3 regions of the Streptomyces sp. NPDC096176 genome follow, and region 2 is predicted to be linked to each of the others. Evidence: riboswitches for the same ligand, from Rfam matches in the RefSeq annotation. Region 2 holds a riboswitch; each other region holds the start of a gene.
The links. A riboswitch is a leader RNA that binds a small molecule or an ion and turns the genes downstream of it on or off. The one in region 2 is predicted to bind cyclic di-AMP.
Positions count from the first base shown of each region.

Region 1: it holds a riboswitch for cyclic di-AMP, as region 2 does, so the genes downstream of both, ACIQ7Q_RS27175 (M23 family metallopeptidase) here and ACIQ7Q_RS25660 (transglycosylase SLT domain-containing protein) in region 2, are expected to answer to the same signal.
Region 3: it holds a riboswitch for cyclic di-AMP, as region 2 does, so the genes downstream of both, ACIQ7Q_RS32165 (peptidoglycan DD-metalloendopeptidase family protein) here and ACIQ7Q_RS25660 (transglycosylase SLT domain-containing protein) in region 2, are expected to answer to the same signal.

Region 1 covers NZ_JBIWFV010000011.1:113,449-118,074, forward strand. The annotation lists gene ACIQ7Q_RS27165 (M16 family metallopeptidase) at 1-270, shown strand, start outside; gene ACIQ7Q_RS27170 (M16 family metallopeptidase) at 288-1,655, shown strand; cyclic di-AMP (ydaO/yuaA leader) riboswitch at 1,886-2,047, shown strand; gene ACIQ7Q_RS27175 (M23 family metallopeptidase) at 2,061-2,843, shown strand; gene ACIQ7Q_RS27180 (GntR family transcriptional regulator) at 3,055-3,732, shown strand; gene ACIQ7Q_RS27185 (HPr family phosphocarrier protein) at 3,976-4,257, opposite strand; gene ACIQ7Q_RS27190 (GNAT family N-acetyltransferase) at 4,423-4,626, shown strand, end outside.
Region 2 covers NZ_JBIWFV010000010.1:12,588-17,213, forward strand. The annotation lists gene ACIQ7Q_RS25650 (ROK family protein) at 1-18, shown strand, start outside; gene ACIQ7Q_RS25655 (glutamate--cysteine ligase) at 347-1,825, shown strand; cyclic di-AMP (ydaO/yuaA leader) riboswitch at 2,222-2,380, shown strand; gene ACIQ7Q_RS25660 (transglycosylase SLT domain-containing protein) at 2,385-3,182, shown strand; gene ACIQ7Q_RS25665 (hypothetical protein) at 3,284-3,838, opposite strand; gene ACIQ7Q_RS25670 (hypothetical protein) at 3,978-4,259, shown strand.
Region 3 covers NZ_JBIWFV010000017.1:80,323-84,948, forward strand. The annotation lists gene ACIQ7Q_RS32160 (SGNH/GDSL hydrolase family protein) at 1-518, opposite strand, end outside; gene ACIQ7Q_RS32165 (peptidoglycan DD-metalloendopeptidase family protein) at 755-1,675, opposite strand; cyclic di-AMP (ydaO/yuaA leader) riboswitch at 1,678-1,835, opposite strand; gene ACIQ7Q_RS32170 (tyrosine-protein phosphatase) at 2,515-3,327, shown strand; gene ACIQ7Q_RS32175 (DUF6126 family protein) at 3,337-3,501, opposite strand; gene ACIQ7Q_RS32180 (helix-turn-helix domain-containing protein) at 3,519-4,109, opposite strand; gene ACIQ7Q_RS32185 (aspartate aminotransferase family protein) at 4,222-4,626, opposite strand, start outside.

The DNA of each region.
Region 1 (4,626 bases), on a different contig from region 2:
GCACAGGCCCAGCTGGAGCGTGAATGGCTGGACCGGCTCGGCACCGTTGCCGGCCGTGCCGACGAACTGTGCCGCTACGCGGTGCTGTTCGGCGACCCGCAGCTGGCGCTCACCGCTGTGAAGCGGGTGCTCGAGGTCACCGCAGAGGAGGTGCAGGCGGTCGCCAAGGCCAGGCTGCACCCCGAGAACAGGGCGGTGCTGGTCTACGAACCGATCGCCGAAGAGACCGAAGCGGCCGACGAGAACGAGCACGAGGGGACGGACCAGTGAGCGACGCTGCCGTGACCATGGACTTCCACCCGCAGCCGAAGGCGGGCGCCCCCCGCCCCTGGGCCTTTCCGGCGCCCGAGCGCGGCACTCTCGACAACGGCCTGACGGTGCTGCGCTGCCACCGCCCCGGCCAGCAGGTGGTGGCCGTCGAGATCTCGCTCGACGCCCCGCTGGACGCCGAGCCCGAGGGCATCGACGGTGTCGCCACGATCATGGCGCGCGCGCTCTCCGAGGGCACTGACAAGCACTCCGCCGAGGAGTTCGCCGCCGAGCTGGAGCGCTGCGGCGCCACACTCGACGCGCACGCCGACCACCCAGGCGTCCGGGTCTCGCTGGAAGTTCCGGTCTCCCGGCTGCACAAGGCTCTCGGCCTGCTCGCCGAGGCGCTGCGCGCCCCTGCCTTCGCGGACGGCGAGGTCGAGCGGCTGGTCCGCAACCGCCTCGACGAGATCCCGCACGAGACGGCCAACCCGGGCCGCCGGGCCGCAAAGCAGCTGTCCAAGGAGCTCTTCCCGGCCGATCTGCGTGTCTCGCGCCCGCGCCAGGGCACCGAGGAGACCGTGGCCCGGATCGACTCGGCGGCCGTGCGTGCCTTCTTCGATGCGCACGTGCGCCCCGCCACCGCGACAGCGGTGGTCGTCGGCGACCTCACCGGCGTCGACCTGAACGCCGTCCTCGCCGAGACGCTGGGCACCTGGACGGGCGACAGCGCGGAGCCCCGCCCCGTGCCGGCGATCAGCGCCGACGACACCGGCCGGGTGGTCATCGTCAACCGCCCCGGCGCCGTGCAGACGCAGCTGCTCATCGGCCGTATCGGTGCGGACCGCCACGACCGCGTCTGGCCCGCCCAGGTGCTGGGCACGTACTGCCTCGGCGGCACCCTCACCTCCCGCCTCGACCGCGTGCTCCGCGAGGAGAAGGGGTACACCTACGGGGTGCGGGCCTTCGCCCAGGTGCTGCGCTCCGCGCCGGACGGTTCGGGCGCCTCGATGCTCGCCATCAGCGGCTCCGTGGACACCCCCAACACCGGCCCGGCGCTCGAGGACCTGTGGAAGGTGCTCCGCACGCTTGCGGCCGAGGGGCTCACCGAGGCAGAGCGCGATGTCGCCGTGCAGAACCTGGTGGGCGTCGCGCCGCTGAAGTACGAGACGGCGGCGTCCGTGGCGGGCACGCTGGCCGATCAGGTCGAGCAGCACCTTCCGGACGACTACCAGGCACAGCTGTATCTGCGGCTGGCGGAGACGGGCACGGTGGAGGCCACGGCGGCGGTGGTCAACGCCTTCCCGGTGGACCGGCTGGTCACCGTGCTCGTCGGTGACGCGGCGCAGATCGAGGAACCGGTCAAGGCCCTCGGGATCGGTGAAGTGACCGTCGTCACGGGCTGATTGAAAGTCGCTTATCGGTCATACAGTTCGAAACGGGCATGTGGTGCCCAAGTGGAACCCCGGCTTCGGATCGTTTGCCGGGGTTCCGCCCTTTGTCGCTTTTGTGAGGGAGATGGCCGTTCTGCTCTGTGGCATGCGCTACAAAATGGGCTGTCCGTTTGGTGATTGACAGATGAGCTGCCTAGCGTCGATCCGGCTGTTCGCCAGAAGATCGCCGCACCCGTGGCATCGGACAGTCATCGCCGAGTCCCCGTCAGGCGCGAGCCTGGGGAGCCGGGGACCCACGAAGTCCCTGGGGTGAATCGGACGCCTTCGCCCGCGCGGAGGGGCCCGTAGGAGACCTTCCTGCTCCGAACCCGTCAGCTAACCCGGTAGGCGAGAAGGAAGGAAAGGACCAGCCTCTTCATGGCGTTCACCCGTGCCACCGGGAAGCACCGTGCCCCGAGCCGCCTGACGCGCCGCAGGGCGAACCTCGCGGGCGTCGCTGCCCTCGCCACCACCGGCGTCATCGGCAGCTTCGCCTCCCCGGCGCTCGCCGCCGACGCCGAGGCCGCTCCCGTCGAGGACACCGGTCTCACTCATATCGTCTCCATGGGATCGATCGCCGACGAGATAGCCGACCAGGCCGCCGCCCAGGAGCGGGAGGCCGAGGAGGCCGCCGCCGAGGCGCGGGCGAAGGCAAAGGCCGAGGCCGAGGCGAAGCGCAAGGCCGAGGCCCGCGCCAAGGCGGCCCGCGAGGCCGAGGAGCGCGCCGCCCGCGAGGCCGAGCGCAAGCGCCTGAACTCCTTCCGGCTCCCCATCGCCGGCTCCTTCGTGACCACCGGCTACAAGACCGGTGGCACCCTGTGGTCCTCCGGCAGCCACTCGGGAGTCGACTTCCGCGCTGCGTCCGGCAGTTCGGTCGTCGCCGTCGGCTCCGGCACCGTGGTCGAGGCCGGCTGGGGCGGCGCGTACGGCAACAACATCGTCATCCGCATGAACGACGGCACCTACACGCAGTACGGCCACCTGTCGTCCATCGGAGTCTCCGTCGGCCAGCAGGTCACCCCCGGCCAGCAGATCGGTCTCTCCGGCTCGACCGGCAACTCGACCGGCCCGCACCTGCACTTCGAGGCCCGGACCACCGCGGACTACGGCTCCGACATCGACCCCGTCGCCTACCTGCGCTCGCACGGCGTCAGCGTCTGACCCGCCCCAGCAGTGTCCGAGGGCCCCCGGCATCCCCGCCGGGGGCCTTCGGCGTTTTGCGTGGCGTTTCCGCCATTCCGCGATTGCCCGCTCATTCAAAAGGTTCCATGGATTCCCGCCTGCCGTCGGAAAATCGAGCGCATTGCAATAGAGTCACGGGAACACGCGTCAATCAGTTGCGTTTCGCTCGGATCAAGGCGGAGGTTCGGTCATGCGCATTCCCGCGCACTCGGTATGCACGGCGATCCGCGAAGACATCGTCTCCGGCGTGTTCGAACGCGGCAGTCGGCTCACCGAGGAGCAGCTGGCACGCCGCTACGGAGTCTCCCGCGTTCCCGTGCGCGAGGCGTTGCGCACCCTGGAGTCGGAGGGGTTCGTCGTCACCCGGCGGCACGCGGGCGCCTGCGTCGCCGAGCCCACCGAGCAGGAGGCCGCCGACCTCCTCGAGATCCGCATGCTGCTGGAGCCGCTGGGCGCGGCGCGCGCCGCCCAGCGGCGCACGGAAGCGCATTTGAAGGTGCTGCGCGGCCTGGTCAGACTGGGCCGGGACAGGGCGCGGCGGGGACAGGGCGAGGACCTGCGCTCCCTCGACGCCTGGTTCCACGAGACCCTCGCCCAGGCCTGCGGCAGCCCCGGTCTGACGGCTCTGCTGATTCAGCTGCGGCACAAGACCGCCTGGATGTACGCCGTGGAGCAGCCGGCCGAGCCGGTCGAGTCCTGGGCCGAGCACGGGGCGATCGTGGACGCCGTGGCGCGCCGCGACGCCGAGCGCGCGCGGGCGCTGACCGCCCTGCACGCCGAGCGGGTCGCGGCGGCGCACCGGCTGCGGCGCACGGTGCGGGTGAGGACTTCGCAACCTGCCGTAAACACGGCGAGCGGCCGGAATTAACAGGCGGCGTATACAAAAGGGAAGCGGTGGAGCCGGGTCGTTTTATGCTGCCCGGAATTGCTCGGGGGAGCAGTAAGCGAAAAGCCGCGGCACTTCTGAATTCGAAGCGCCGCGGCTTTGTCGTGCGTGATTCCTGCTCTGCCGCGGGGGCGGTGTGCTCCGCACGGCGTCGCGCCACCGTGGGGTGGTGCGTGCTCCGCCCGTGCCACGCGCCTCATGCCGCGCGCCTCGCGAGCCGAGCGCTCAGACGGCCTCGGGGAGCTCGTCGAGGCCCTCCGCCACCAGCTTGGCCAGGCGGTCCAGGGCGGCCTCCGCGCCGTCCGCGTCGGAGGCGAGGACGATTTCCTCGCCGCCCTGGGCGCCGAGACCGAGCACGGCAAGCATGGAGGCGGCGTTGACCGGCGTGCCGTCGATCTTGGCGATCGTCACAGGAACGCCGGAAGCCGTCGCGGCCCGGACGAAGATGGACGCGGGGCGGGCGTGAAGGCCCTCGGCCCAGCCGACGTTGACGCGGCGCTCAGCCATGGTGTTGCCCTTCAAGTCTTGGCGGGTTGTCTAGACCAGTCTCTCATGTGCTCCGGCGTGCTCCTTGCCGACTCGGACCCGGGTGACGGACCGCCCGACCGGCCTCCTCAGCCTGCCCGCAGCCAACCGCCTTCGCGACCCGTGGGCGGGCCGTAGGCTTTCCCCATGCAGACCTCGCAGGAGCACGCCTACCCGGCTCACTGGGAAGCGGACGTGGTGCTGCGCGACGGCGGCACGGCGCGGATCCGGCCGATCACCACCGAGGACGCCGACCGGCTGGTCAGCTTCTACGAGCAGGTCTCCGACGAGTCGAAGTACTACCGGTTCTTCGCGCCGTACCCCCGGCTGTCCGACAAGGACGTCCACCGG
Region 2 (4,626 bases):
GGCCGGGTCCCGAACTGAGCGGATTGCGTGTTCTCCCCGGCCATGCGTGTGCGGCCGCACAGCCCGGGGTCAAAGAAGCGTGCAGCGTCTTTCGCCACGGTCCTGGGGCTCGGGGCGGGCCGGGGCCGTAGCGAAAGACGGGCTCGGGGCGGGCCGGGGCCGTAGCGAAAGACGGGCCCGGGGCGGGCCGGGAACCGGCTGTCGCCGCGGCCCGAGCGGGCTTCCGGGCAAGGCTCCGCGGCGGCGCCTCGCTGCCGTCCGCTGCCCCGGTCACCGCTGGTCCGGGCAGCCGGTGAGTGGGACGCTGTGGGGGAAGGTGTCTGCCCGACGAGAGCGGGAGGGCCCGATGGGACGTGACGTCCCGGCGCTCGTTTTCACCCGTGACGATCGCCGCCGGTACCGGGACAAGATGCAGACGTGCCTCGACACGTTCGCGACGATGCTGAGCGAGGCGCGCTTCGAGTCGGAGCGGCCCCAGGTGGGTCTCGAGATCGAACTGAACCTGGTGGATGCCGCCGGGGAGCCGGCGATGAAGAACACCGACGTGCTCGAGGCCATCGCGGACCCCGCCTGGGACAGCGAGCTGGGCCGGTTCAACCTGGAGATCAACATCCCGCCGCGGACACTGACCGCAGGCGGCCCCGACGCCTGGGAGCAGGAGATCCGGGACGCCCTGAACCACGCCGAGCAGCGGGCCTCCGAGGTCGGGGCCCATCTGACCATGATCGGCATTCTGCCGACCCTGCGGCAGCGGGACGTGGGCGAGGCGGCGCTCTCGGAGAACCCGCGCTATCGGCTGCTCAACGAGCAGGTCTTCGCGGCCCGGGGCGAGGACCTGCGGATCGCCGTCGACGGGGTGGAGAGGCTGCGCACCTACGCCGACACGATCACCCCCGAGGCCGCCTGCACCAGTACGCAGTTCCACCTGCAGGTCTCGCCGGGCGAGTTCCCCGCCTACTGGAACGCCGCGCAGGCGATCGCCGGGGTCCAGGTCGCGCTGGCGGCGAATTCGCCGTTCCTCTTCGGCAAGGAACTGTGGCGCGAGACCCGGATCCCCCTGTTCGAGCAGGCGACCGACACCCGCCCCGAGGAGATCAAGGTGCAGGGGGTCCGGCCGCGGGTGTGGTTCGGCGAGCGGTGGATCACCAGCGTTTTTGATCTCTTCGAGGAGAACGTGCGCTACTTCCCCGCCCTGCTGCCCCTGTGTGACGACGAGGACCCGCGGGAGAAGCTCGACGGCGGGGACACCCCGGAGCTGCCCGAGCTGACCCTGCACAACGGCACCATCTACCGGTGGAACCGCCCCGTCTATGCCGTCGCCCACGGCAGGCCGCACCTGCGCGTCGAGAACCGGGTCCTCCCCGCCGGCCCGACCGTCGCCGACACCCTCGCGAACGGCGCCTTCTACTACGGGATGACACGCGCACTGGTCGACGAGGAGCGGCCGATCTGGTCCCGGATGTCGTTCCAGGCCGCTGAGGACAATCTGCACGCCGCGGCGCGGCACGGCATCGACGCGGACCTGTACTGGCCGGGCATGGGCGAGGTGCCGGTGGTCGAGCTCGTACTGCGGCGTCTGCTGCCCATGGCCCATCGCGGTCTCGAGCTCTCCGGCATGGACGCGGCGTGGCGGGAGCCGCTGCTGGGGATCATCGAGCAGCGCTGTGTCACCGGCCGAAACGGCGCGGTGTGGCAGGCGGAGATGTACCACCACATCGACGCCACGAGCCGCGTCGACCACCATGAGGCGCTTCGGCTGATGACGCGGCAGTACATCGACTACATGCATCTGAACGCGCCGGCGCACACCTGGCCCGTTGACTGAGTGTTCCTCGCTCGTTCCGTAGGGGGCCGGGCGACCTGCCCGGCGATGCTCACCTATGTCCGGTATAGGGGTCTTTTCTCCGCATTAAGTTTGTAAGTCGAATTGCCGCGTATTCCTGTTGGTTGGGGTTCCTTGGGGGTTATGGGGCAACCCTGGAGGTTGCCCCGATCCCCCGTGATGTCGGTCACCTGGTCCGCTCTGTGTGGATACCGCCGCGCGGGCCATTTCCCTTCTCTGGGGCGGAGTTTGAGCCTTTTGACGCGACACTGACAATGCGGATTTCCCGTCAGGGGGAGACGTCCGCTTTGTGATGTGGAATTCGGGACTTGTTCCGCCGGGATCCTCTCGCTTAACGTCACCGTCAATCCGGATGGACCGCCGAATCCTGCCGCCGTCCGGTAAACCGCACCCACTCACGTACGGCAGGAGCGGGGGAACCAGGTAAGCCGCCGATCCGGAATCCCGGAACGGCTCGGGGTGAAGTCGCCATCAGCTGCGACCGGGCATCTCCAGCCCGAACCCGACAGCTCACCTCGCAGGCGACGGAGAGGAATTCGCCATGCCCACAAAGGGTAAGCACCGTCGTCCCAAGTCCCGTTCACTCACCCGCGGGTTCGTGGCAGCGGGCACGGGTGGTGCCGCACTCGCCCTCCCGCTCATGGGCGCCACCACTGCTCAGGCAGCGCTGCCCGTGGCCGCGGAGAAGGCCGTCGCGCCGGCCACCGTGGCCGCCGCCGCGCAGGTCGCCGCACAGAAGTCCAAGGCCGTCACGTACTCCGTGGTCGCGGGTGACTCCCTTTCCAAGATTGCCACCAAGTATTCTCTGAGTGGCGGCTGGAAGGAGCTCTTCAACGACAACCGGAGAGCCATCGGCCACGATCCGGCACTGATTCGCCCCGGTCTCGAGCTCACGATCGGTGCAAAGTCCCCGGCCAAGGAAAAGGCCGCGCCCAAGAAGGCCGACCGGGCCGCCGCGACCGACCGCGCGGACCGCTCGGAGCGGAAGGCGGCCCCCGCGGCCAAGCCCGCCACCTACGCGAACAACCTCGACGGCTGGATCAAGGAATCGCTGGCCATCATGGGTCAGCGCGGAATTCCGGGAACCTACGAGGGAATTCACCGCAACATCATGCGCGAGTCCTCCGGCAACCCGCTGGCCATCAACAACTGGGACATCAACGCCGTCAACGGCACGCCCTCGAAGGGCCTGCTTCAGGTCATCCAGCCGACCTTCGACGCCTACCACGTCCCCGGCACGGCCAACGACCTGTACGACCCGGTCGCCAACATCACGGCCGCGTGCAACTACGCCGCCGACCGGTACGGCTCGATCGACAACGTGAACGGCCCCTACTGACGGGACCGTTGCGACGGCCGACAGGCCGCAACACTTCACCGGGCCGGAGCCCGGGGCGTCCGGCGGCGCCCCCGGTCTCCGGCCCCGTGTTGTGCCGGTCTTCAGCCCCGCGCGGCCACATGGAACGAGGACAGCCACAACACAACGGCCGCTCCTGCCCCCACCACAACGCGCACGGTCTCGTCCGTGTACCCGGCCAGGGCGACGGCGGTGCCGACGACCGCGACAACCGTCAGCAGAACAGCCGTCCAGGTGTACTGCCACTGGTCGAAGAGACGCGCCAGCGGAAAGAAGTGCAGACCCACCACGAGACAGATCCCCGGCGGGATCAGCTCGGCGTGGCCCGTGGCGTTCGAAGCGGCGATCACCGCGAAGATCGCGACGACCTCGAGGGCGTTCACGAGGCCGACCCCGCGGTTCCACTTCCCCGGCAGCCGCACCATGCGGCGTGCGGTCCCCGCGGCGCCCCGGAACGCAGCAACAACGGCCGCGACGGTCAGCGCCGCCCCCACAATGCCGACTACGACGGCAGCAGTCGTCGATGCGAGCCCGGAACCGGCCGCGAAGGCCCACACCAGGGCGAAAACCGCGAGAACCACGGCGCCCCGGCGGCGCAACTGCTGAGTGAGTGTCAGGCGCTCCGTGTCGGTGGTCATGGCCGGAGGCTACAGCGATCCTCCGGTCCCAGAACGGTAGTTGGGCAACCAGCCGCGACCACGGGATGAGTACGAGGTCCGGACGTTCTGAGTACCCGCCCGGATCCGCCCGCACCCCCCTCACCGGTCGAATCGGAGCATGCTCCCTGAAGCCCTCCGCCACCCGCGCGTCCGCAACGCCACCACAGCCGGCACGGCCCTTGCCGTGACCCTGCTCCCGCTCGCGGTCGGCGTCCTGCTGGCGAAGGCCGCGGCCACGGACCCGATGACACCGGTGAATGCGATGATCACCAGCGGCGGCCATCGCGCCCGCGTCACCCGGGCCCAGTGGCGCGGCTGCGGCAGGAGCGCCCTCCGCCACTGCCGCACGGCCCGCACCGCGGTCCGCGCCCGGTCGGGCCGCCACACTCCCGCGGCGTGAGGCTCCACGCGTGCCGATATGAGCCGGATATGGACCTGTTTCCGTGTTGCTCGTGGGAAGACGGCCATGACAGCATTCCGTGGTCCTTTCGGCATGGCCACCGTCGGTGCGTAGGGCGTGGCGTTCGCGCAGTGCATCTCTGCGAACCCCCGGGTGCCCGCCTCGCCCGCCTGCTGGGCGCGCATCAGCTCGCCCAGTGGAGCCACGCACGCGGTGCCGGGCACGACGCGGTCACGCTCGTCGTCGGCCGAACTCACTGCGGACGCCGAGCTCCACGGCTGCGTACGGGGTCAGGACTGTGCCCTGCACCTCGCCTGCGACAACCACCGCGGCGTGACCCGGATCGAGGTGCCCGACACCCAGCCTG
Region 3 (4,626 bases), on a different contig from region 2:
TGGACGGACTTGAGCGACCACAGGTCGAGCACCGGGCAGCCGTAGCGGTCCGCGATGGCCCGCACATGGGCCGTGTACGTGGCGATCCTGCCGCGCAGATGCCGCAGGACCGGCACGTCGCGGGTGTCGAAGCCGGTGGTCACCATGACGGTGCCCACCGAGCGCGTGAGGTCGGCGACGGCCCGTTCGAAGCGCTCGGCGACGGCGTCCGGGTCGGAGCCGGGCCTGATGATGTCGTTGCCACCGGCGCAGAAGGTCACCAGGTCGGGCGCGAGTTCCTTGGCCCTGGGCACCTGCTCCTCGACGATCTGGTCGAGGAGACGCCCGCGTACGGCGAGGTTGGCGTACCTGAAGGTGTGTTCCGGCCTACGGTCGGCGAGCAGGACCGCGAAACGGTCCGCCCAGCCGACGTATCTCCCGTCGGGCCCCGGGTCCCCCACGCCCTCGGTGAAGCTGTCACCGATCGCCGCGTACGACCCGAATGCGTTACTGATCTCTGTTCTCGAATCGTCTGCCACGAGAGCACATCTTTCCTTTACGGATGTGACCTACGCGACCGTAAGGAGGGGTTGACGCGGGGTGATCTTTGCCACCGGTCAAGATTCGGCCAACCCGGAATACGCGGAAGCCCCCGCTCCGCGTTGTGCGGGGCGGGGGCTTGCCGACGTGGACCGCCGGCCGGTGCTTGCCGCACCGGAGGCGAACACCATGTCAGATCACCTGGGACCCAGGGCGATCGGACGGTTCGGAGGGGTCAGAGGGAGACGCCGTGCTCCCGGAGGTAGGCCAGCGGGTCGATGTCGGAGCCGTAGCTCGGGCCGGTCCGGATCTCGAAGTGCAGGTGCGGGCCGGAGGAGTTGCCCGTGGAGCCGGAGAGGCCGATCTGCTGACCACCGGACACGGACTGACCGCTGGAGACGCCCAGCGAGGAGAGGTGGGCGTACTGGGAGTAGGTGCCGTCCGTGTGCTGGATGACGACCTCGTTGCCGTACGAGCCGCTCCAGCCGGCAGAGACGACGGTGCCGGCTCCGACGGCCTTCACGGAGGTGCCGGAGGAGGCGGCGAAGTCGACACCGGTGTGGTAACCGCTGGACCACATGGCGCCGGAGGCGCGGTACGGCGTGGTGACGCCCGCGTCGACCGGGGCGGAGAAGCCGGACGCCGGGGTGGATGCCTCCTTCGCGGGAGCCTCCTTCGCCGGAGCCTCGGCCTGCGGCGCGGCGGGCCGCGAGTCGTCGCGCGAGGGACGGGTCTGCGACTCGGAGCGGGGCTCGGGGTCGTTCTTGACCTTGGACTTGGCGCCGATCGTCAGCTCGAGACCCGGGTGGATCAGCGCGGGGTCGGCGCCTATGGCGCGGCGGTTGTCGTTGAAGAGCTGCTTCCAGCCGCCGCGGACGTTCTGCTCTTCCGCGATCTTCGACAGGTAGTCGCCGGCGACGACGGTGTACGTCTTCGGGGCCTTCTTGGCGCCCTGAAGGGCGGCAGCCTCGACGGCGCCGGGGGCCGCGGTGGCGGCCTGCTCCGGAGCTGTGGCCGGTGCCGCCGCGGGTGCGGCGTTGGCGGAGGTGGCGCCGAACAGGGGCAGCGCGATGGCGGCGCCACCCGTACCGGCGACAACGAAGCCACGGGTGATCGGGTTGGTCTTGGGACGGCGGTGCTTACCCTTTGCGGGCATGGCGCTTTCCTCTCCGGCGCCTGCGAGGTGAGCTGTCGGGTTCGGGCTGGAGATGCCCGGTCGTGAACGTGCACGACTTCACCCCAAGCCGTCCGAATTAACCGGAATCGGCGTACTACCTGGGTCCCCCGCTCCTGCCACACGTGGGTGGGTTCGAATTCCGGTCGGCGGCAGGATTAGGCGGTCCGTCCGGATTGAGCGTGACCGTAGGCGAGTCGGGCAGTCCCGGACAAGCCACGATTTTCCCCGATCAATGACGGGGGTGATATCAACAGGGATTTCCCGGTCACCCTCCGTGGACAACGGAGCATCAATTCCCTTGCCGAGGAGGGAATTCGTGTCACCGACGCGGCCACAGAACGTCACGGATATGACGCTGCTCACGGACCGCAGCCCATCCCCCCTGCTTACGGGGCACGTTATGCCTAAACAGCTAATTCGGACAGAACATACATTTAGCCATCTACTCCCGCACTTACCGCAGCGCGCTACGGCCCCTCGCTTTCCACCTCCACCGAAGGAGCAAGAATGTGGCCGCCGGTCACGGCCACGAGGGGGCGATACCGCTCCCTGCCACCGTCGCCCGTAATGAACGCACTCGATACAGATGCACCATTTCGCCCCCACCGGTGAGGGGCACCCCTTCGCAGGACCGGACAGGTCCCCGTACATCACCCGCCGTGCGGACCGTCGGGGCTGCGCACCCGAGGAAATCGGCACGCGTCCGTCAACACCGTTGGTTCATGGCCGAGATGAGTGCCTCATGAACGAGTGTCGTATGGTCGAAGCCGCGCCATCGTCGGCGACCAGCGCCGACGGCAGTACCTGAAGGAGTCCTCGTGACGCAGCAGCTGCCGCAGGCCCCCTCGACAGAGCCGGAGCTGACCGGTGTCCGCAACTTCCGGGACGTGGGCGGACTGCCGACCGTGGACGGGCGGCGGGTGCGGCACGGCCGGCTTTTCCGCAGCGGACACCTGGCGCACGCGACGGCGAGCGACGCGGCGTTCCTCACGACCCTGGGACTGCACACGATCTTCGACTTCCGCAACGCCGCCGACCAGCGGCTGGAGGGCCCGGACGTCGAGCTGCCCGGCGTGCGCAATGTGAATCTGCCGCTGAGCGACCCGGCCGACGGCGCCGAGTTCTGGAAGATGGTCCGGGACGGCAATCTCGATCAGCTCAAGGCCATCCTCGACGACGGCAAGGGCGCAGGGCGGATGATCGCCTCGTACCGCATGATCGTCAAGGAGCGGACGGCCGAGCACAGCCAGGTTCTGCACGCACTGGCCGAGGACAGCGTCCCGGCCCTGATGCACTGCGCCGCCGGCAAGGACCGCGCCGGGCTGTCGATCGCCGTGTCACTGCTGGCCGTCGGCGTGGAGCGGGACGCGATCGAGGCGGACTACCTCAAGTCCAACGACCCGCACCGCCGTTACAAGGTCCGGCGCACCGACAGCTCCCCCACCGGAATGTCCCCCGAGGTGATGGAACTGCTCAGCCCGCTCTTCGACGCCCGCGCCGAGTACCTGGCCGCGGCCTTCGACGCGATCGAGGAGAACTGGGGCACACCGGAGCGGTACCTCACCGAGGGCCTCAAGCTCTCCCGCGAAACCCGCGAGCGGCTGCGCACACGACTTCTCGAAGAGGGCTGAGGCACCGGGTCACTGGTTCTGGCCACCCACCAGGAACAGCAGGTAGAGGAATCCGGCGATGACGTGGCCCGCGATCAGATAGAGGAAGAGCCGGATCACCAGCCCGCGGGGAAACCGCTCCTCACTGGAGCTCTCGCCGCCCGTGGCGCGTCGGTCCAAGGGGTCGTGGGACATGCCTTCGATCGCCTTCCTTACCGGTCAGAGGTGGGGTGCAGTTCCGAACTCTGCAGCAGTGTGTGCACGAACAGCAGCTCGGCCCCCTCGGGGCCGGAGGCGGCGATGCGGTGCGGGGTGAGCGAATCGAAGTGCGCGCTGTCTCCGGGAGCCAGGTCGTACACCGTGTCGCCGAGGGTGAGACGGAGCCGTCCCTCCACGACATGGAGCCACTCCTCGCCCGGGTGCACGCGCTCCAGATCTCCCTGGACACCGTACGGGACCGTCACACGGAGGGCCTGCATCGCCCGGCCGGGGGCTCCGGCCCGTCGGTAGTGCCAGCCGTCGGCCGCCGCGGGTTCCCGGCGGGCGCGGACGACCGGGTCCTTCTCCAGCGGCTGCTCGCCGAGAAGCTCCGCCACCGTCGTACCGTAGATCCGGGCAAGGGCGAGCAGCATCGGCAGCGAGGGCTGTCGCCGGCCCGTCTCCAGTCGGGAGAGGTGGGCGGGTGACAGTCCCGCCCGCTGGGCGGCCGACTCGAGGGTGAGTCCGCGGCGGCGGCGCAGTTCACGCAGCCGGGGCGCCATCTCGGGCAGCTCGTCACGCGCCGGCTCGACGGGGGTGGTCATGCCTCCATTGCGCCAGAATCCTGCCTCTGAGGCAAATTCCTTGCCCCAGAGGCAAAACCCCTCACCCGCGCCGTTGACGCCGATCGCGGCAGCCCGACGCCCCGGGCCCGGCTCAGCGGTTCGCGACCGCCTGCCTCACCAGTGTCTTGCCGAAGTCCCACATCAGCCCGCCGCCCCCATGGGCGTCTTCCATCACGGCTTCGAACGCCGTCACGAAGCGGTCGACCTCGCGTTCGCCGATGATCAGGGGCGGAATCAGTTTGATCACTTCCATGTGGTCCCCGGAAACCTGCGTGAGGATCCGGTGCCGCTGCATCAGCGGCACCACCACCATCTGCGCGAAGAGCCCCTTGCGAGCGGCCTGCAGCACGGTCCAGCGGCTGCGCAGCTTGATCGACTCCGGGCGACCGAACTCGATGCCGATCATCAGGCCGCGTCCGCGTACGGCGTGCAGCAGCTCGTAGCGGTCGACGAGCGCCGCCAGCCGTGCGCGCAGCAGCTCCCCGGTCACCCGCGC